DNA from 2 places in the Streptomyces sp. 11x1 genome. Region 2 is predicted to be linked to the other one. Evidence: predicted binding sites of a transcription regulator. Region 2 holds the regulator's gene; the other holds the start of a gene.
What was found. Region 2 encodes HspR, which represses chaperone genes until heat shock. Its sites were predicted from a motif close to TTGAGNNNNNNNNNCTCAA; they were not measured.

Region 1: lon (endopeptidase La) is a predicted target of HspR. The motif match lies at 4,988-5,006, and genes of this name have one in related genera.

What each region holds. Positions count from the first base shown of each region.
Region 1 is NZ_CP122458.1:3,458,182-3,465,566, forward strand. It holds gene P8T65_RS14860 (nitrate- and nitrite sensing domain-containing protein) at 1-653, opposite strand, end outside; gene P8T65_RS14865 (protein phosphatase 2C domain-containing protein) at 1,019-1,804, shown strand; gene P8T65_RS14870 (MarR family transcriptional regulator) at 1,818-2,297, opposite strand; gene lon (endopeptidase La) at 2,575-4,965, opposite strand; gene P8T65_RS14880 (GNAT family N-acetyltransferase) at 5,132-5,809, shown strand; gene P8T65_RS14885 (rhomboid-like protein) at 5,750-6,682, opposite strand; gene P8T65_RS14890 (glycoside hydrolase family 3 N-terminal domain-containing protein) at 6,958-7,385, shown strand, end outside.
Region 2 is NZ_CP122458.1:4,785,686-4,793,070, reverse strand. It holds gene dnaK (molecular chaperone DnaK) at 1-1,249, shown strand, start outside; gene grpE (nucleotide exchange factor GrpE) at 1,246-1,929, shown strand; gene dnaJ (molecular chaperone DnaJ) at 1,981-3,162, shown strand; gene P8T65_RS20895 (heat shock protein transcriptional repressor HspR) at 3,168-3,623, shown strand; gene P8T65_RS20890 (PA14 domain-containing protein) at 3,708-5,768, opposite strand; gene P8T65_RS20885 (Uma2 family endonuclease) at 6,163-6,705, shown strand; gene P8T65_RS20880 (hypothetical protein) at 6,744-7,310, opposite strand.

The DNA of each region.
Region 1 (7,385 bases), 1.3 Mb from region 2:
CCCCGGGCGGCGGCGGCCTGCTGGACGGCGGTGTCGAGTTCGGCGAGGGCGTAGGCGCCACCACCGGCACGCGGCGGCAGTTCGGCGGCCAGTTCCTCGGCGAGGGCGTGGAGTTCGGTGACGACGGCGGTGTATGCCGTGTGCGCCTCCAGGGCGGTGCTCTTCCCGGAGAGCGCCGCTTCCCGTACGCCGGCGATGGACTCGATGTCCTCCCGCAGAGCGGCGGAGGTGTCGGTGTCGGCGCTCAGCTCCTCGGCCTGGGTGTCGACGCGGTCACTACGCTGCTTGCTGGGCGCGGCCGACTTGGGGCGCCCGGCGGCGATGTACGCGGTGACCTCGTCCCGCTCGTCGGCGAGCGCGTGCGCGAGGGTGAGCGTCTCCTGGGTCTGCTCGGCGAGCGTGACCAGGCTCTGGGTGTCGTGCAGTTGCTCCGAGGCGGCGAGGATCGAGGGGGCTCCGGCGCCCGCTATGGCGGCTGCCACGACGGCCACGGCGACGATGAGCCGGTTGCGTACGTGCGCCTTCCGCCCGGTGCCGACGGCGGGGGCCCCTGCCTGTGCCGTCCCCTGCTGGTTCGGGGAGGCCGCGGAGGCCTTCGAAGCTGCCTGCTTGCCTGCGCGCCGAGGCCGCGTCTTCTGCACCGGTGCTCGCATTCCTGACTCGTGTACCCATTAGCCCGGGTGACGATCCGTCAACTCGTCAAATCTGGCCGTCCCCCCGGTACGGCTCCCGACCCTCCCAGTGCCGGTGGGCAGTGGTCCCGCATCATCGGTCCCGCCACCCGAAGGAGTGAACATCCCCGGGGAGTTGGCGGGCAAGTTCCTCCGGCTCGTGCCGATGCCCCCTGCGTCAGGCCGGTTGGACGTCGGCGACGCGCTTTGACAGTATTCGCCGCCGCGCTTCACCGCTCACGATCATTCCATGCCAAACCCGGCGGCCCGCCTGGAGGGTCCGGGGCGCACGGCGACCGTTGTCGGCCTTTCACGGATCTTGTGGCGGGCTCGTGCAGACTGGCCGAATGCGCACGGAACTCGTCTCGGAACCCGGCGATCCCCTTCGCCCCAACGAGGACTTCGCGTCGGTGGCCCTGCCCGCGGGGGGACAGGGCGGCGCCCTCGTCGTCCTCGACGGGGTGACCCCGCCGCCCGACGGCTACGGCTGTCGACATTCGGTCGCATGGTTCACTTCCCGCCTCGGCGGCACCCTGACCGAAATGTCCGTTTCGGAGCGAGATTCACCGTTGCCCGACGTGCTCTCACAGGCCATTTCTCGTACCGCCCGAGCCCACGCCCAAACCTGTGACCTTTCTCACCCGCGAACCCCACAGGCCACGGTGGTTGTCGCCCGCTGGTCACGGACGGCCGTGGAGTACCTGGTGTTGTCGGACTCGGCCCTGCTGTTCGAACGGCCGGACGGCACGGTGACGGCCGTGCTGGACGACCGCCTCTCCCGGCTGCCCCGGGCCTCGCTGGCGACGGCCGCGATCGTGGACTCGACCGTGCGGAACAAGGAGGGCGGGTTCTGGACTGCGGCCGCCGATCCCGCCGTGGCCGCGCGGGCGGTGACGGGGACCGTCCCCCGCGAGGAGGTCCGCGCGCTGGCCGCGTTGACGGACGGGGCGGGCCGCTGGGTGGAGACGTTCCGCGAGGGCGACTGGGCGGACTGCCTCACCCTGGTCCGCAAGACAGGGGCGCCGGGGCTGGTGCAGCGGGTGCGGGAGCTGGAAGCCACCGACGTGGAACGGGAGTTCCTGGGACGCGCCAAGAGACACGACGACGCGAGCGTGGTGTTCGTGGAGTGGTGAACTCCTCGGCCGCTCAGTTCTCCACGCCTCGGTTCAGCTGGTGCAGCAGGTGCGCGAGCTGGGCCACCTCGTCCCTGTCCCAGCCGGCGAGCTGTCGTACGTAGGCGACCCGGCGGGCGTCCCGGACCGCCCGGAAGCGGGCCCGGCCCTCGTCCGTGAGGTGGACGAGCCAGGCGCGCCCGTCGGCGGGGTCGGGTTCGCGGGCGATGAGGCCGAGGTGTTCCAGGGCGCGGAGCTGCCGGGACATGGTGGCCTTGCCGACGCCGATGTAGGCGGCGAGTTCGGTGGCGCGCAGCCGGCCGGTCTCGTCGAGGCGGGCGAGGAGGCCGTAGGCGGCGGACTCCAGATCGGGGTGGACGGCACGGGCCATCTCGCCGGACTTGGCGCGGGCGCGCCGCAGCAGGACCGTCAACTCGCGCTCCAGCGCCAGGAACGCCTGGTCCATGCCGGCTCCGACAGCACCGCCGTCGCCGTTTCCGCCCTCGTCGTGCACGTCAGCGCTCCTGCTATTCCGATCCGGGTACCTGCGGGTCAGTATTTCGCAGGTGGGGGCGGACATGGTCCAGGTCGCCCGCGGGTCCGGTGGGGTTGGTCGCGCAGTTCCCCGCGCCCCTGAAAGACAAGGCCCTTCGGGCCTGGAGGACCACGGCCCCGCGCCCCTGAGAAGCACGGGGCGCAGCCCCTGCTTTTCAGGGGCGCGGGGAACTGCGCGAGAAGCCCCACCGGGCCGCACCCGTGGAACGACGCCCACTGCGCCCCCACCCGGAGGGTCACGCAGCCACAGGCACCCCAACCTCCGCCGGAGCCAGCGCCAGCTCCAGCACCTGGCGGACATCTGTCACCGCGTGCACATCGAGCTTCTCCAGCACCTCGGCGGGCACATCGTCGAGGTCCGCCTCGTTCCGCTTGGGAATGACGACGGTGGTGACACCGGCCCGATGCGCGGCGAGAAGCTTCTGCTTCACCCCGCCGATCGGCAGCACCCGCCCGGTCAGCGACACCTCACCCGTCATCGCCACGTCCGTACGGACCAGCCGCCCGGACAGCAGCGACGCGAGGGCCGTCGTCATGGTGACACCGGCGCTGGGGCCGTCCTTGGGGACCGCGCCCGCAGGGAAGTGGATGTGCACGCCCCGGTCCTTGAGGTCGGCGACGGGCAGCTCCAGCTCCGCGCCGTGCGAGCGCAGGAAGGAGAGCGCGATCTGCGCGGACTCCTTCATCACGTCGCCCAGCTGGCCGGTGAGGGTCAGCCCCGCCGCGCCCGTCTCCGGGTCGGCCAGCGACGCCTCCACATAGAGCACGTCGCCGCCGGCACCGGTGACCGCGAGCCCGGTGGCGACACCGGGCACCGCCGTACGCCGCTCCGCAGGGTCCTGGGCGGACTCGGGCACGTGGTGCGGTCGGCCGATGAGCCCGCGCAGATCCGCGTCGGTGACGGTGAAGGGCAGCTCGCGCCGGCCCAGTTCGTGCTGGGCCGCGACCTTGCGCAGCAACCGCGCCACGGACCGCTCCAGGTTCCGTACGCCCGCCTCGCGCGTGTACTCACCGGCGAGCTTGCGCAGCGCGCTCTCGTCGAGCACGACCTCGTCGGCGTCGAGCCCGGCCCGCTCCAGCTGCCGGGGCAGCAGGTGGTCCCGGGCGATGACGATCTTCTCGTCCTCCGTGTACCCGTCGAGCCGGACGAGTTCCATCCGGTCGAGCAGGGCCTCGGGGATCGCCTCCAGCACGTTGGCGGTGGCGAGGAAGACGACGTCGCTCAGGTCCAGCTCGACCTCCAGGTAGTGGTCCCGGAAGGTGTGGTTCTGCGCGGGGTCGAGGACTTCGAGCAGCGCGGCCGCCGGGTCGCCCCGGAAGTCGGAGCCCACCTTGTCGATCTCGTCGAGCAGGACGACCGGGTTCATGGACCCGGCCTCCTTGATGGCGCGGACGATACGGCCGGGGAGCGCGCCCACGTACGTGCGCCGGTGTCCGCGGATCTCGGCCTCGTCGCGCACACCGCCGAGCGCGACCCGGACGAACTTCCGTCCCATGGCGTGCGCGACGGACTCGCCGAGGCTGGTCTTGCCGACGCCGGGCGGCCCGACGAGCGCGAGCACGGCACCGCCGCGCCGCCCGCCGACGACACCGAGGCCCCGCTCGGCCCGCCGCTTGCGCACCGCGAGGTACTCGGTGATGCGCTCCTTCACGTCCTCCAGCCCGGCGTGCTCGGCGTCGAGGACGCTCTTGGCGCCCTGGATGTCGTACGCGTCCTCGGTCCGCTCGTTCCAGGGCAGTTCCAGGACGGTGTCGAGCCAGGTCCGGATCCATCCGCCCTCGGGCGACTGGTCGCTGGACCGCTCCAGCTTGTCGACCTCCTTGAGCGCGGCCTCCCGTACCGCCTCCGGCAGGTCGGCGGCCTCGACGCGGGCCCGGTAGTCGTCGGACTCCTCCCCGTCCTTCTCGCCGTTCAGCTCACGCAGTTCCTTGCGGACGGCTTCGAGCTGGCGCCGCAGCAGGAACTCGCGCTGCTGCTTGTCGACGCCCTCCTGGACGTCCTTGGCGATGGTCTCGGCGACGTCCTGCTCGGCGAGGTGGTCGCGGAGCAGCTGGGTGGCGAGCTTCAGCCGGACGACCGCGTCGGTGGTCTCCAGGAGCTGGATCTTCTGTTCGAGGGTGAGGAAGGGCGAGTAGCCGGAGTTGTCGGCGAGCGCGGAGACGTCGTCGATGGCCTGCACCCGGTCCACGACCTGCCAGGCACCGCGCTTGCGCAGCCAGCTGGTGGCAAGTGCCTTGTACTCCTTGACGAGTTCGGCGACCTGTCCGGGCAGCGGCTCCGGCACGCCGTCGTCGATCCGCGTCCCCTCGACCCACAGGGCGGCACCGGGCCCGGTGGTCCCGGCCCCGATCCGCACGCGGCGCACTGCCCGGATGAGCGCCCCGGGGTCGCCGTCCGCCAGCCGTCCGACCTGCTCGACGGTCCCGAGCACGCCGATGCTCGCGTAGTTGCCGTCGATACGCGGCACCAGGAGCACCTTCGGCTTCCCGGGTTCGGCCCGCGCGGCCTCCACCGCGGCCCGTACATCGGTGTCATTGAGGTCCAGCGGCACCACCATTCCCGGCAGCACGACCTCTTCGTCGAGCGGCAGCACGGGCAGGGTGAGCGGTGCGGACGTCGATGCCATGATCTCTCCCTCGGCAGTCAAGTTGAGCTATGCCGACTCAATGCAGAGGGGTCGGGGAATGTTCCCCGAGCGGCCACCCGTTCGCTGTGGGCGATCACGAGCCCACCTGGACGCACTCCGGAATCACCATACGTAATACTCTTCACCCAGCTTCACCTATTACAACATGCGCGGGGTCCCGGTGGAACGAACAGACGGAACAGTGCGGGCATGGGTCGACAGGTGGGTCGTGTCCCGGGGAGCGGCGCCGCCGGTGGTCGAGCCCTGGGGCTTCACGATCGACATGGGCCTGGCCCACCACGTCACCCGCCACGTCCTCTCGGCGGCGAACGAGGAGGTGGAGGAGAAGACGGTCCGGAAGGTCGCCGACGCCGTCACCGGGGCCGGCACCTGGCTCAAGGTCTTCACGGACGCGTCGACGGTGGGCCCCTGGCTCGGCGAGGGATGGTGGATCGACCCCGAGCCCGGCTTTCTGATGACCGTACGACTGAGGCCCCGCGAGGCCCCGGCGGTCTCCCTGCCCGACGGCTACCGGCTGCGCACCTGGTCGCGCGGCGGCGTGATCCGGGTGATGGTCGCGGCGCCGGACGGTTCCCTGGCGGCCCGCGGTCAGATCGTCCCGACCGGAGCGACGGCGGTCGCCGACCAGATAGAGACGTCCCCGGCCCACCGCCGCCGCGGCCTCGGCACGTTCGTCATGGACACCCTCGCCCAGACCGCCCTCGAACAGGGCGCGGAGACAGGAGTACTGGCCGGCACACCGGACGGCCGAGCCCTCTACGCGTCACCGGGCTGGACGGTGACGGCCCCACTGACGAGCGCGAAGTTCACCGGCCGGCCCTGACGGGCGCGGCACCACGCACCACTCCCGTACCACCGGCCACATCGCCACCCCGATCCCCAGGGCCAGCAGATGCCCCCAGTTGGTCATCGGGTCCGCGAACGCGATCAGGTCGTCCAGCAGCATGCCGCCGAAGCCCAGCAGCAGCGGCCACCGCAGCCACGGCGGCAGCAGTCCCGCCAACGCGCCCGCGCTCGCCGCCACCCCGAAGCTGATGCCGAAGTCGAGACGGTGCAGGGAGCTGTCGGGGAGGTGGCCGACCAGGACGGCGAGGCCCACGGGGACCTCCGTCGCGAGGGTGGCGAGGACATGGCCCAGCAGGAAGACACCGGCCGTGCGCCACCCGCCGACACGGCGTTCCAGCGCGGTCAGCACCAGGAGGAAGGCGAAGACGTACACGGAGCCGACCCCGCCCGCGACCCACAGCGCGCTCGCGCCCAGGACCGGCACCGGGGAGTGGACCAGATGCGCCACGTCCGTACTGGAGCCCTGGTGCAGGGTGCGCACCAGGGCGGGGTCGGCGTACTCGGCGACCAGCGAGGTCAGCGCGAGGACGGTGGCGTAGAAGAAGGTGAAGGGCGTACCGACGGGAGTGGGGAGCAACCGCCAGGGGCGCGGGAACGGGGTACGCCGGCTCTGGTCGGACGCAGCGCCGGCACGCGTCCCGGGCTCCGCGTCGAGCCCCACGCCGGGCTCGACCGGGCACGCCTCGGATCGCACCGCACACGCCTCGGATTCCACCGGGTACGCCACCGGCTCCACATGCGTCACTGGCTCCGGGTACGCCACCGGCTCCCGCCCGGGTGTCGCCGCCGGCTGCCGCGGAATGCCGTCGAGGACGGGCCCCGCGGTCTCCACAGTCTCGGCGGCATCCAAGGTGAGGCGCTCCTTCCGTTTCGCCTCACCTTCGACGGCCCGATACGCCGTTGTCTGTGATCCCCGCCACTGGGAGGGCGATTCACAGCAAGCCGACAGCTCCACGGCTCGGACCCGCTCGTGCGAACCGGGGGTTACACGAGTCAATCACCCGTTCTTTCAAGCCATCTGCCGCGTGAGAGTGGCCACTTGGTCCTTATCTGGTCCGCGCCCGGTTTCGCTGATTCCCTGAATGGGCCTGCGCGACGAACCGCCACCCGTACAAGGAACTCCGGATGTCCACAGCCCCGTACCGTGACCCGAGCCGCCCCGTCGACGAGCGGGTGGAGGATCTGCTGGCCCGGATGACCCTCGCGGAGAAGGCTGGTCAACTCTTCCACTCGGCGCTGACGATGAACGGCGACGGGACACTCGCCGAGGCGAGCGACGGGCCGTCCCTCCAACAGGGCACCACGGAACTGGTCGTGGACAGCCATCTGACCCACTTCCACCTCGTCGGCCGGCACGGGACGCGGGAGACGGCGGAATGGGTCAACCGCCTCCAGGCCCTCGCGGCCGACACCCGGCTGGGCATCCCGGTCACCCTGTCCACCGGCCCACGCCACTCGTTCACCGCCAGGGCGGGCGCCCCCTTCGGCGCCGCGGCCTTCTCGGCCTGGCCCGATCCCCTGGGCCTGGCGGCGATCGGCGACCCGGAGCTGGT
Region 2 (7,385 bases):
GGACCAGCGCGTCGTCGACTACCTGGTGCAGCAGTTCCGCGCCGGCCACGGCGTGGACCTCGCCAAGGACAAGATGGCCCTCCAGCGCCTCCGCGAGGCCGCCGAGAAGGCCAAGATCGAGCTGTCCTCGTCCACCGAGACCTCGATCAACCTGCCCTACATCACCGCCTCCGCCGAGGGCCCCCTGCACCTCGACGAGAAGCTCACCCGCGCCCAGTTCCAGCAGCTGACCGCGGACCTGCTGGAGCGCTGCAAGACGCCGTTCCACAACGTCATCAAGGACGCCGGGATCGCCCTCTCCGAGATCGACCACGTCGTTCTCGTCGGTGGCTCCACCCGTATGCCCGCCGTCGCCGAGCTCGTCAAGGAGCTGACCGGCGGCAAGGAGGCCAACAAGGGTGTGAACCCGGACGAGGTCGTCGCCATCGGCGCCTCGCTCCAGGCCGGTGTCCTCAAGGGTGAGGTCAAGGACGTCCTGCTCCTCGACGTCACCCCGCTGTCCCTCGGTATCGAGACCAAGGGCGGCATCATGACCAAGCTCATCGAGCGGAACACGACGATCCCGACCAAGCGGTCCGAGATCTTCACCACCGCCGAGGACAACCAGCCGTCCGTGCAGATCCAGGTCTACCAGGGCGAGCGCGAGATCGCGGCGTACAACAAGAAGCTCGGGATGTTCGAGCTGACCGGTCTGCCGCCGGCGCCCCGCGGCGTCCCGCAGATCGAGGTGTCCTTCGACATCGACGCCAACGGCATCATGCACGTGACCGCGAAGGACCTCGGCACGGGCAAGGAGCAGAAGATGACCGTCACCGGCGGCTCCTCGCTGCCGAAGGACGAGGTCGACCGGATGCGTCAGGAGGCCGAGCAGTACGCGGAGGAGGACCACCGCCGCCGCGAGGCCGCCGAGACCCGCAACCAGGGCGAGCAGCTCGTCTACCAGACCGAGAAGTTCCTCAAGGACAACGAGGACAAGGTCCCCGGTGACATCAAGACCGAGGTCGAGGCGTCCGTCGCCGAGCTGAAGGAAGTGCTCAAGGGCGAGGACACGGCCGAGATCCGCACGGCCACCGAGAAGGTCGCGGCCGTCTCGCAGAAGCTCGGCCAGGCCCTCTACGCCGACGCCCAGGCCGCACAGGCCGCGGGCGGCGAGGCCGGCGCCGGCGCCGGTGACGCCAAGGCCGACGACGACGTCGTCGACGCCGAGATCGTCGACGAGCCGCGTGACCGCAAGGACGGTGCCGCGTGACGGAGGAGACCCCGGGCTTCGACGAGCAGCAGCCGCAGTCGGCTCAGCCGCAGCAGCCTGATGTCCCCTCCGGCTCCGAGGACGCCGAGCCGAAGGCCGCCCCCCAGGAGGGGGCGGCCCCGGCCGGGGACGCGGCAGCGACGGCCCAGGTGGCCGGTCTGACGGCGCAGCTGGACCAGGTGCGTACGGCGCTCGGTGAGCGCACGGCGGACCTCCAGCGCCTCCAGGCCGAGTACCAGAACTACCGTCGCCGGGTCGAGCGCGACCGGATCACGGTCAAGGAGATCGCCATCGCGAACCTCCTGACCGAACTCCTGCCCGTGCTCGACGACATCGGCCGCGCGCGCGAGCACGGCGAACTCGTCGGCGGCTTCAAGTCCGTCGCGGAGTCGCTCGAGACCGTCGCCGCGAAGATGGGCCTCATGCAGTTCGGCAAGGAGGGCGAGCCCTTCGACCCGACGATCCACGAGGCCCTGATGCACAGCTACGCGCCCGACGTCACCGAGACGACGTGCGTGGCGATTCTCCAGCCGGGGTATCGCATCGGCGAGCGCACCATCCGCCCCGCGCGGGTGGCCGTGGCCGAGCCGCAGCCCGGCGCGCAGACGGCCAAGGCCGAGGAGGCCGAGGGTGCCTCCGGTGCCGACGACAAGGAGAGCGGTGGCCCGGACGAGGGCTGACGCCACAGGCCGGCACGGCATGCAGGGTGAGTGGAAGGAGGGACGTCGAGGATGAGTACCAAGGACTTCATCGAGAAGGACTACTACAAGGTCCTCGGCGTCCCCAAGGACGCCACCGAGGCCGAGATCAAGAAGGCGTACCGCAAACTCGCCCGCGAATACCACCCGGACGCCAACAAGGGGAACGTCAAGGCCGAGGAGCGCTTCAAGGAGATCTCCGAGGCCAACGACATCCTCGGTGACCCCAAGAAGCGCAAGGAGTACGACGAGGCCCGCACCCTCTTCGGCAACGGCGGCTTCCGCCCCGGGCCCGGCGCCGGTGGCGGCTCGTTCAACTTCGACCTGGGCGACCTCTTCGGAGGCGGCGCGCAGGGCGGCGGCCAGGGCGCGGGCGGTTTCGGCGGGGGCATCGGCGATGTCTTCGGCGGCCTGTTCAACCGGGGCAGCTCCGGCACCACGCGGGTGCAGCCCCGGCGCGGCCAGGACATCGAGTCCGAGGTCACGCTGAGCTTCACCGAGGCCATCGAGGGCGCGACCGTACCGCTGCGCATGTCCTCGCAGTCGCCCTGCAAGGCATGTTCGGGCACCGGCGACGCCAACGGCACCCCCCGGGTGTGCCCGACGTGCGTCGGCACCGGCCAGGTCGCGCGGGGCTCCGGCGGCGGTTTCTCCCTGACGGACCCCTGCCCGGACTGCAAGGGCCGCGGCCTGATCGCCGAGCACCCCTGCGACATCTGCCACGGCTCGGGGCGCGCCAAGTCCTCCCGCACCATGCAGGTCCGGATCCCGGCGGGCGTCTCCGACGGCCAGCGGATCCGGCTGCGCGGCAAGGGCGCCCCCGGTGAACGGGGCGGCCCGGCGGGCGACTTGTACGTCGTCGTGCACGTCGACCCGCACCCGGTGTTCGGCCGCAAGGACGACAACCTCACGGTGACCGTCCCGGTGACGTACCCCGAGGCGGCGCTCGGCGGAGAGGTCCGGGTCCCGACCCTGGGCGGTCCGCCGGTCACCCTGAAACTGCCTCCGGGCACCCCCAACGGCCGTACGATGCGGGCCCGGGGCAAGGGCGCCTTCCGCAAGGACGGCACCCGCGGGGACCTGCTGATCACGGTCGAGGTGAGTGTCCCGAAGGACCTGTCGGGGAAGGCTCGTGACGCGCTGGAGGCGTATCGCGAGGCGACTGCGGGCGAGGACCCGCGAGCGGAGCTGTTCCAGGCCGCGAAGGGAGCATGAATGTGATGGACGGCCGCCGTAGGAACCCTTATGAGCTGACGGAAGAGACACCGGTGTACGTCATCTCGGTGGCCGCCCAGCTCTCCGGACTGCACCCGCAGACCCTGCGCCAGTACGACCGTCTCGGCCTGGTCTCCCCGGACCGCACCGCCGGGCGGGGCCGTCGCTACTCGGCCCGTGACATCGAACTGCTGCGTACCGTCCAGCAGTTGTCGCAGGACGAGGGCATCAACCTGGCCGGCATCAAGCGCATCATCGAACTGGAGAACCAGGTCGCCGCGCTCCAGTCCCGGGTGGCCGAGATGGAGGCCGCGCTCGACGGCGCCGCCGCGGCCATGCGCCAGCGCGAGGCGGCGGTCCACGCGTCGTACCGTCGCGATCTGGTGCCGTACCAGGAAGTGCAGCAGAGCAGCGCGTTGGTGGTGTGGCGGCCTAAGGGGCGGCAGACGTCCGCAGACTGACGGCACGTCAAGTGCGGTCAGGGGCCCGGAGATTCAGCTGTTCGGCTGAACCCCCGGGCCCCTGCCGCGTCCTTGTAGGTGTGCTCAGGGGGCCAGAGCCACCCAGGCGTCGCCGGGGGGCGATTCGGTGCCGTCGGTGTGGAGGGCGGTCACCCAGTAGAAGTGGGTGGTGCCGGCGGCGGCCGTGGTGTCGGTGTACGACGTGCCGGTGACCGGGTCGGCGGTCAGGGGCTCGTAGGCGGCGGTGGCCGGGTTCCACCGGTACACCCGGTAGCCCGTGATGTCCGTCCCGTCGGAGTCGCTGGACAGCTTCCAGGTGAGGTCGACCCCGGTCCCGCCGGCGGCCTTCTCGGCGCTCGCGTCGACCAGCCAGTCCGCGGGGGTCTCCACGGTGGGCCGCAGGTCGAGTTCGGTGACGGTCGTGGACACCATCTTGTCGGCCAGCGTGTAGTTGGAGTTGCCCGAGGTGTCCACCGCGTCCACGAAGTACGTGTGGTGCTCGCCGTCCTGGAGGTTCCCCGAGTCGACGAGCCGACTGGTGCCCGCCTTGACCGTGCCCACATGCGTGTACCCGGTCCCGTCGTCCACCGTGCTGACCCGGAACACGTTGTACTCGGCGAGGTCGGCGACCGGGCTGTCGTCCCAGTCGAGGACCGTGCCGTACTCGGTGGCGGTGGCCGTGAACCCGGTGACGAGCGGCGGGGCGGTGCCGTCGCCGTAGCCGTGGGAGATGGTCTGCGAGGGGCCCGACTCCCGGCCGAGCGCGTCGACGGTCGTCACCCAGTACACGTAGAACCCGTCGTCGGGGCTCGGCACGACCGTGGTGTCGGTGCAGGTGTAGCTGTACCTGGTGCCGTAGGCGGTGTCGGTGAGCTTCGGTTCGCAGGGCACGACCTGGGAGTCGACGACGTCGAAGGTCCCGGTCGCGTTGTCGAAACGGCGCTCCTCGCGGTGGACCCGGAACTCGGTCGGCGCGTACGGCGACACGTCCCAGCGCAGATCGACGCCGCCGCCGTCCTCCGGCCGGTTCTCCGTCTTCCAGAGGTACGGCACCGCGAGCGGCCTGGCGATCGACACCACCGACGAGTACGCGGTGTTGCCCGCCGCGTCCGACACCGCGACCTTGTAGTACGAGGTCTCCCCGTACGGGGCGGTGGCATCGGTCGCCGAGTTGCCCCAGGGGCCCTTGACCTCCTCGAACGGCCCGTCGGGCGAGGCGGCCCTCAGCAGCCGGTTCGTCTCGGCCCCCTCGGACATCCACCAGAGCGACACCCCGTCGAGGGAGGACTCACCGCTGACCTTCAGATCCCGGACGGTCGGCGGGATCCGGTCCACCGTGGTGACCAGCTGATCGGCCGTGCCCGTCGACGTGTTGCCCGCCCTGTCGTAGGCGCGGACCTCGTAGTAGTACGCCGCGCCCGACTTCGGCAGCCCGGTGTCGGTGTACGAGGTGGAGGTGGTCGTCGCGAGCGGCGTGCTGCCGAACGACGTGCCCTTGAGCCGCCGGTAGACCTTGTACCCGGCGAGGTCCATCTCCTTGTTCTTCGCCCAGGTGACCTTGGCCCTGCCGGTGGCTTCGTCGTACGTGACCGCGGCCCCCGTCGGGACTAGCGGCTTGACCTTGTCGACGTCGGCGGAGGTGCGGGGCGTGTACGTGAACTTGACCTTGGCGGCGCCGGTCCAGTTGACGTAGTCGACGCGCAGGGTGTGCTTGCCGGAGGGGATGGTGAGGTTGAGGGTCTTGGAGACGGTCGTCGAGCCGTTCTTCCAGAGGCTGATCTTGCGGGCGTCGGTCGTGCCCGGGTCCAGATAGACGCGGATGCCGTCCAGACCGGAGACGGAGAGCGTGAAGGGGCCGCCGGAGCCGAAGTCGCGGGTCACGGTCCAGCGGACGCCGAAGTTGTTGGACGGCAGGCCGGTGGCGGGTGCGCCGGTGCCCCAGTTCTGGTCGATCGCGCTGTCGCAGTCCGTCCTCTTCGGGGTGCCGGAGAAAGTGGTGTTCGCGAAGAACTGCCGCTTGAAGACGGGGGAGGAGCAGGTGACGGCGGCGTTCGCCGCCGTGGCGGTCGAGACGAGCAGACCGCCGGCGGTGGCGAGCACGACGACGGCCGCGGCGGCCGTCGTCGAGCGTCTGACTGAGGTCATGGGGTCCTGGGGTCCTTCAGGGCAGGAGGGCGATCGTCACCGGCGGTGTAACCCCCGCCGGTGACGATCAGACGTTTGGGGTGGGGGGATGGTTGTACGGGGTGGGTGGGGTGTGTGGGGGCGCGGAGCGGAGGGTGGGCCGACGCTCCTGGGGAGTGAGTCGTTTCTGCGTCACCAGTTCGAGTGAAGCGAGGGTGTTTTCGCAGGTGAGCGAGTACGGCCGCCTAGCGTGGCGGCGTTGCTTGTGCCCCGTGCACGCCAAGCCCACACTTGAGGAGGAGGTGCCACCTTGACCGCTCTTGCACATGAGAGGCCCGAGACCATGTCCGAGGCAGGGACTGAATTCGCGAACGGACCCAGCCCGGACGAGGCCTTGTGGCAGGTGTGGAAGGCCATGGACCCACCCGAGGGCTACCGCGCGGAGATCATCGAGGGAGCCATCGAGTTGTCGCCCACCGCCCGCCGTTCGCACGGCCTGATCGCCAATCGTGTCCGTCGGGCCCTGGACCGGTTCCTGGACGGTAGCGACTACGCCTGCTACCAGGACATGAACGTGATCCACAACCGTAGGGCGTGGATCCCGGATGCCTTCGTCGCTCCGGAGGACACGGAGCCGTGCCACGACGAGGACGACATGGGTGTGCGTGCCGACTCCGTGCAGCTCATCGTCGAGGTCGTCTCCCCGGGGAAGCGGAACCAGGACCGGGACCGGGTGAAGAAGCGGCGCGAGTACGCCCGGGCCGGCATTCCGGTGTACGTCGTCATCGACGACTACGACGGCGAGGGCGCCGTCACGCTCTTCACCGAACCACGCCCGGAGGCGGCCGACTGGGGGGACATCCGGCGGTTTGCCTACGGCAGGGAGGTCATCATCCCCGAAGGGGCTGCCAAGGGTTTCGCCATCGGCGAGGCGATCACGGGGCCGAAGCGGGACTGAATTCCGGTCCGCCCCGGTGACCTCCTCGGGTGACCCGGTCAGTCGCCCACGCCGAGCCCTGGGCCGGGGCGCTCGTGGCCGGGCGGCAGCTGCTGGGGCTGCTGGGTGTTGGGGCGGGGCACGCCGGAAGTGCCGCGTGGACGCATGCCGACTTCCCAGAGAGGGATCTCGGGTGCGGCTCGGTCGGGAGTGGGTGTGGTGGGTTCTTGTCGGTCGGGGGTGGGAGCGCTCGGGGTCCGCTCGGCGGTGGGGGGTTGTGGCCGCGGCTGTGGCTCCCTCTGCGGCGGGGTGGCGCTCGCGGGGCCTCCGGCCGGTGTTTCCGTCTCCGTCTCCGTCTCCGTGGCCGTTTTCGGGGCCCGGTCCGGGCGGCGCCAGCGTTCCGGGATGGTCGACCGCCGTTGCACGGCGCTCTCGTCGCCCGCCTGAGCCGCTGCCACGGCCCGTGCGCGCAGGGCGCTCTGGCGGGCGACGGGGGCGAAGCCGGGGGCGGCGTTGCCGGTCTCGGCGGGGAGGCCTCGGGCGCCCATCTCGTTCAGCTGCTGCTGGAGGCCCGACTCCGGGGCGAAGATCTCGCGCGGCAGCTGCCAGGAGGCCGCGCCGTCCACATCAACTGAATGTCCGGGTCGCTCGTGATGTGCTCGGCGGTATCGACGGGGTCGGCAGCAGTTCGGGGCCTGCCG